Tistrella bauzanensis: one gene and its partner. The protein of the gene in region 1 binds, or shares a complex with, the protein of each later gene. Links are inferred from orthologs where the notes say so. Each region holds a gene or a part of one and is shown on either strand. Other genes may lie near its edges.

Evidence for each region.
Region 2: ykgO (region 1) and rpmE share a complex: the UniProt entries of both Bacillus subtilis proteins name them as parts of the 50S ribosomal subunit. The link is inferred for Tistrella bauzanensis from one-to-one orthologs.

Annotation. Positions count from the first base shown.
Region 1 is NZ_BMDZ01000001.1:26,154-29,432, forward strand. What follows is about bases 52-3,013. They hold ykgO (type B 50S ribosomal protein L36), read left to right. Parts: upstream 52-1,450; coding sequence 1,451-1,576; downstream 1,577-3,013. Other genes in these bases: IEW15_RS00090 (AMP-binding protein), read left to right, coding at 52-136; IEW15_RS00095 (class I SAM-dependent methyltransferase), read left to right, coding at 325-1,293; IEW15_RS00105 (FAD-linked oxidase C-terminal domain-containing protein), read left to right, coding at 1,795-3,013. Also shown: more of IEW15_RS00090, read left to right, coding at 1-51; more of IEW15_RS00105, read left to right, coding at 3,014-3,279.
Region 2 is NZ_BMDZ01000005.1:84,330-87,506, forward strand. What follows is about bases 141-3,000. They hold rpmE (50S ribosomal protein L31), read left to right. Parts: upstream 141-1,389; coding sequence 1,390-1,611; downstream 1,612-3,000. Other genes in these bases: IEW15_RS03900 (peptidoglycan -binding protein), read left to right, coding at 141-1,261; IEW15_RS03910 (Hsp20 family protein), read left to right, coding at 1,935-2,384; proV (glycine betaine/L-proline ABC transporter ATP-binding protein ProV), read left to right, coding at 2,888-3,000. In the rest of the region: more of IEW15_RS03900, read left to right, coding at 1-140; more of proV, read left to right, coding at 3,001-3,177. UniProt on the Bacillus subtilis protein: While neither of the L31 paralogs is essential, this protein does not seem to function as the main L31 protein.

The DNA of each region.
Region 1 (3,279 bases):
TACCGCCGATGTGCTGGACGCCTGGTGCCGCAAATCCATGGCGATCTACAAGGTGCCGGAGTTCCGGATCGTCGAGACCCTGCCGATGACGGCGACCGGCAAGGTCAAGAAGGAGGAACTGGCCGCACAGTTGTAGCCTTCAAGGCAGGGATGGCCGGTCACCGGCCATGATCGCCGCGTTTGCAGGTGGCGGCGCACATGTTCTTGTGCGATGGAAGGGCGGTCCGCGATTGAGTGGACCGCCCTTCGGCGTCTATGCTGTCGGTGCCGCCAGGGATGGTGGCCGGGACGGGGCAGATGACAGGCACGGAGACCCAGTGACGCATGGCGCGACGATCAGCGCGGCGGAAGCCCTCACGGCCCGGATTGCGGCAACGCTTCCTCGGCTGGTGGCAAAAGCGCAATCAACCGGTCCTGGCTTTGCCCGCCCCGACCCCGGTACTGCCGATCCTTGACCTGGTCAATCTGGTCGATCCGCCACCGGACGACAATTCGGTGGTCGGCAAGCGCAGCAAGGGGCCGCTCTGGACCACCGACCGGATCACGGTTGCCGAGCATCTGTGGGGCGAGGGCTTCATTCAGCCGGGCGGCCCCGAACTGGTCGACGAGCTGATCCGGCCGCTGGGGCTCGACAGTTCGATGCAGGTGCTGGATCTGGGCGCGGGCCTTGGCGGCGTGCCGCGTGCGATCGTGGCCCAGACCAATGCCTGGGTGACGGGGTATGAGCCCGATCCGCTGCTGGCCGAGCGGGGCAACGACTATTCTAACCGGGCTGGACTTGGCCGCAAGGCACCGGTGCAGCACTTCGATGCGGTTGAAAGCAAGCTGAAGCCCAATGCCTATGACGCGGTGATCAGCCGCGAGGCCCTGTTCGTGCTGCCCGACAAGCCCAAGCTGATCCGCGATCTGGCCGGCGCCTTGAAGCCGTCATCGGGCCAGTTGCTGTTCACCGACTATATGCTGCCGAAGTCCGGCTATGTCATTCCGGACCTGCGGCTGTGGGCCGGGGTGGAGCCGGTGACGCCTCAGCCGTGGAGCCTCGACGACGCCATGGAGGCGATGGAGGCGCTGAAGCTGGATGTTCGGATCCGCGACGACATCAGCGAGCTGATGCACCGGCTGATCCGGCGTGGCTGGGCGGATTTCGCCCGCCGGCTTGAGGGCGGCAACATGACCCGCGGCTTCCGACGCGCCCTGTTGAAAGAGATTGAGATGTGGGCCTGCCGCGCCACGTTGATCGAGCGCGGCCATCTGAAGGTCTATCGCGTCTATGCCAGGCGGGTCGGGCGCTGACCGTCCTGCCCGCGCGTGGCATCGCCACCATCATGCGATCAAGGGCGGTTCCGCGTTGACAGGGCAGGGGGCCGTCGATATCCTCCGCCCACTTTTCGCCTGAGGAGGAGCCCGGGGCAGTGCCCAAGGGCGCGTGAACCCGCGAGGAACCAGACCGATGAAGGTGATCAACTCCCTGAAGAGCGCCAAGAAGCGCGACAAGAACTGCCGCGTCGTGCGCCGCAAGGGCCGCGTTTTCGTCATCAACAAGTCCAACCCGCGCATGAAGTGCCGCCAGGGCTGATCCGTCTTTCGGATCTGCCGGCACTGCGCCGGACTTGTGATGACGCCGCCGCACATCATGTGTGGCGGGCGTGATCGAACAAAACGGCCGCGATCTTCGGATCGCGGCCGTTTTGCGTTCCGGTTGTTTTGCGTGTCAGCCGGGTGACGGGCGCCTATATTGATGCACCTGATGCCTGATGCAGCGTGCGTATGCGCGCCCTTGAGGAGACGGCACCGATGCATATGCCAGCCCCCGATGCGGCCTCTCTTGCCCAGCGCGAGGATCTGATCGCCGAACTGACGGCGCTGCTGGGACCGGCGGCGGTGATCGCCGATCAGACCGGGCTGGAGGCATACGAGAATGATGGCCTGACCGCCTATGCCCAGAAGCCGATGGTGGCGGTGCTGCCGGCCGATACCGCCCAGGTGGCGGCGGTGATGCGGATCTGCGGCCGCCGCGGCATCCGGGTGGTGCCACGCGGCGCCGGCACCTCGCTGTCGGGCGGGGCGCTGCCCCTGGCCGACGGGGTGCTGCTGGGGCTGGGGCGGTTCAACCGGATCCTCGACATCGATCTGGACAACCGCTGCGCGGTGGTTCAGCCCGGCGTGCCCAATCTGGCGATCACCACCGCCGTCGCCGCCCATGGGCTGTATTACGCGCCCGACCCGTCCAGCCAGATCGCCTGTTCGATCGGCGGCAATGTCGCCGAGAATGCCGGCGGCGTGCACTGCCTGAAATACGGTGTCACCACCAACAATATTCTGGGGCTGGAGGTGGTGCTGATCGATGGCAGCGTGGTGCGGCTGGGCGGCCGGCATATGGATGCCGGCGGCTATGACCTGATGGGCGTGCTGACCGGATCGGAAGGGCTACTGGGGGTGGTGACCGAGGTGACGGTGCGCCTGCTGCCCCGGCCTGAGACGGTGCGTGCCCTGCTGATCGGTTTTCCGGCTGTGGCCGATGCCGGCGCCTGTGTCGCCCGGATCATCGGCGCCGGCATCGTGCCGGCGGGGCTTGAGATGATGGATCGCGACGCGATCCACGCGGCGGAAGCCTTCTGCGATGCCGGCTATCCGCTGGATGTCGAGGCGCTGCTGATCGCCGAACTGGATGGACCGGGGCCTGAGGTCGAGGCGCTGATCGCGCGGGTGGCCGGCATCGCCCGCGACTGCGGCGCCAGCACATTGCGGGAGAGCGGGAGTGAGGCTGAACGCCAGCGGTTCTGGGCTGGTCGCAAGGCGGCCTTCCCGGCGGTGGGGCGCATCTCGCCCGATTATTACTGCATGGATGGCACCATCCCGCGCGGCCGGCTGCCAGAGATGCTGGAGATCATCGCCGGGCTGACCCGGACCTATGGGCTGCGCTGCGCCAATGTGTTTCATGCCGGCGACGGCAATCTGCATCCGCTGATCCTGTATGATGCCAATGCGGCGGGCGAACTCGACCGGGCGGAGGCGTTCGGGGCCGAAATCCTGAAGGCCTGTGTGCGTCTGGGCGGCGTGCTGACCGGCGAGCATGGCGTAGGCATCGAGAAGCGCGATCTGATGGGCGAGATGTTCGACGCGGCCGATCTGGCCCATCAGCAGCGGCTGAAATGCGCCTTCGACCCCGATGGCCTGCTGAACCCGGGCAAAGTGTTCCCGACCCTGCATCGCTGCGCGGAACTGGGCCGGATGCATGTCCACAAGGGCCAGTTGCCCCATGCCCATCTGCCGAGGTTC
Region 2 (3,177 bases), on another replicon or contig:
TATCTGGCCCGGCTTTGTCGACGCCCTGTCGTCGCTGCTGCTGGTCATCATCTTCCTGCTCGTGGTCTTCATGCTGGCCCAGTTCTACCTGAGCCAGGCGCTGTCGGGCCGCGAGGAGAAGCTGGACCAGCTGACCCGGCAGTTGAACGAACTGACCGAGCTTCTTAACCTGGAGCGTGCCGGCTCGGAAGAGTTGCGCGTGACCCTGGATCGTGTGTCGAGCGACCTGGAACGGTCGACCGCCGAGCGCGACAGTCTGGCGGCCAGGGTTTCGGCCGCCGATCAGCGGATCACTGCGCTTGAACAGGCCTTGAACGAGGCCGCGGAAAGCCAGCGCACCACCGAGGCCGACCGCGCCCGCATCGCCAGCGCGCTGGAAAGCGCCGAAGCCGACAAACGCAGCCTGACCGACCGGATGGCGGAACTGGAAGAGCGTCTGCGCATTCTGGACGAGCGGCTGGCCGCAAGCGAGCAGACCGCCGACGACCGTGCACTGGCCCTGCAGAGCGCCGGCGACCGGCTGGCCGATGCCGACCGCACCATCGAGGCGCAGTCGTCGAGCCTGATGGCGGCGCTGGACCGGGTCGACCGCCAGACCGCCCGGGCCGAGACCGCCGAGTCCCGGGCCGATGCAGCCGAATCGCGGCTGACCGACATGGCGGCACAGCTCGAACGGCTGAACCAGGAACTGGCGCGGCTGTCCGCCCTGCTGGATGAAAGCCGCGAACGCAGCGAGGAACAGAAGGCCGTGATCGCCGATCTGGGCCAGAAGCTCAACCAGGCCCTGGCCGCCAAGGTCGAAGAACTGGCGCGCTATCGTTCGGAATTCTTCGGGCGGCTGCGTGAGGTGCTGGGCGGCCGCGAGGACATCCAGATCGTCGGCGACCGCTTCGTCTTTCAGTCGGAAGTGCTGTTCGACAGTGGCGCATCGGAAATCAGCCCTGCCGGCCGCACCCAGCTTGCACGGCTGGGCGATGCGCTGAACCAGATCGCCGGCGAGATCCCCGACGACATCAACTGGGTTCTTCAGGTCGACGGCCACACCGATGTGCGGCCGATTTCCACCGCGGCATTCGCCTCGAACTGGGAGTTGTCGGCAGCCCGCGCGATTTCCGTGGTGAAGTTCCTGATTTCGCAGGGCGTGCCGCCCTGGCGTCTGGCCGCCGCCGGCTATGGCGAGTTCCACCCCATCGATACAGCCGAAACCAGCGATGCCTATCGGCGTAATCGGCGCATCGAGCTGAAGCTGACCAACAAATGATCTGAGGCCAGCCGACCGCTCACGGGCGGTCGGCTGGCCTCATACCGCGGCCGAATGGCGTTTCGGCTTGCCGACCTGCCCCAGCCATGGTATTCCGCAGCCTCGATTTTCCGCGAGGAGGCATCGCCATGAAACAGGGCATCCATCCGGATTACCACGAAATCACCGTGGTGATGACCGACGGCACGACGTTCCAGACCCGTTCGACCTATGGCAAGGCTGGTGATCAGCTGCAGCTTGACGTCGATACCAAGACCCATCCGGTTTGGACCGGCGGCACCGTCCGTCTGTCCGAGAAGGCCGGTCAGGTCGCGAAGTTCAAGAAGCGCTTCGCGAACTTCGGTATCTGAGCGACCCGCAGAGCGGCCCTGGCCCTCTGCCGGATCGTCCCGCGCGAAAGCCCGGCATCTGCGTCCCCTCGGGGCCGACAGGCGCCGGGCTTTCGCGTCTGCCGGGCCTTGGCATCCGGTCGTGTCGCGGGCTACATTTTCCGCGCGCCCGGACCTCTTGAACGCCCTTGTCAGGGCTCCTACATCATGGTCGTGCCGGGGCTGACAGTCAGACCGGCACCAGCCGACCGCCTCCCCTGTGCGGCCCGTGACGGGCGTATGAACGGATGCCAGCGGCGGCTGATCCCACCCACACGACACATTGCTCCTGGAGGATGTGACCCATGGCTGGTCTCCTGAATTACGCGCCCGCATTCCGCACCGTTCCCGCTTTCCGTGGTCTCGACGGATTCCGCTCGCCGCTGTTCGATCTGGTCGACCGGATCGCCGACAGTGCCCGGACAGACGGCGTCAACATCGCCCGTCTTGGCGACGACAGCTTCCGCGTTGAACTGGCCGTGCCCGGCTTCGTCGAATCCGAGGTCGAGATCACGGTCGAGGACCGGATCCTGACCGTGAAGGGCACCAAGCCCGAGGCGACCGAAGACGGTGTCACCTATGTCACCCGCGGTTTCGCGCCTGCGAGCTTCGAGCGCCGCTTTACCCTGGCTGAGCATGTCGAGGTGGAGAGCGCCGATCTGAAGGCCGGGGTGCTGAGCATCGCCCTGGTCCGCAAGCTGCCCGAGGCGCGCCAGCCGAAGCGGATCGCGATCGGCGCCGTCGGCACCGCGTGATCGAGGCCGGATGTAACCTGCCGTCACCAGCCATATCCGGCTGACCTGTGACGCGATGATGAAGAAAGCCCCCGCTGGCCCGGCGGGGGCTTTTTTTGTGCCCGGATGGGCCTTGGGGCAGCACACCAGCGGGCGTTCGGCATGCGATCCCCGCCTCTTATGCGTTAGATGCGTGATCACGAACAGACTTTATGCCCTCCCACGGGTTTTCAAAACCGGTCGCCTGTGATACATAGAGATCACGCATAGAATTCTGGACCAGGCATCAAGTCAGTCCAGAGCAACCCGGCGGTCTATCTGTCCGTGGACGATCTCGATCGTCTGGACATAGCGGGCCGGCGCTGATGGGCCCGTTCAATACGGCTATGCGCATCTCTGATGCGATTGTCACCCGATGGTTCGGCATGAAGGCTGGACTGTCCGGGCCCTTTTTTGTCTGGTGTCATCGCATGCCGGGCCGCAGTGCCGCCCTGATCAGGGCCGCCCGACCAGATCGATGGAGCATGACCGACAAGATCGTCGTCGAAGGAATGACCAAGGTTTTCGGGCCTCACCCCAGCCAGGCGCTGAAGCGCATTGCCAAGGGTGAAAGCTCAGCCGCCATCCATGAGGCCACCGGCAACACCGTCGCCGTGCGCGAGGTGAGCTTTTCCGTCAAGGCCGGCGAGATCTTCGTGATCATGGGGCTGTCCGGTTCAGGCAAGAGCACGCTGGTGCGTATGCTCAACCGCCTGATCGACCCCACCGAAGGCCGTGTGTTGATCGACGGCACCGATGTGACCGCCATGGATAT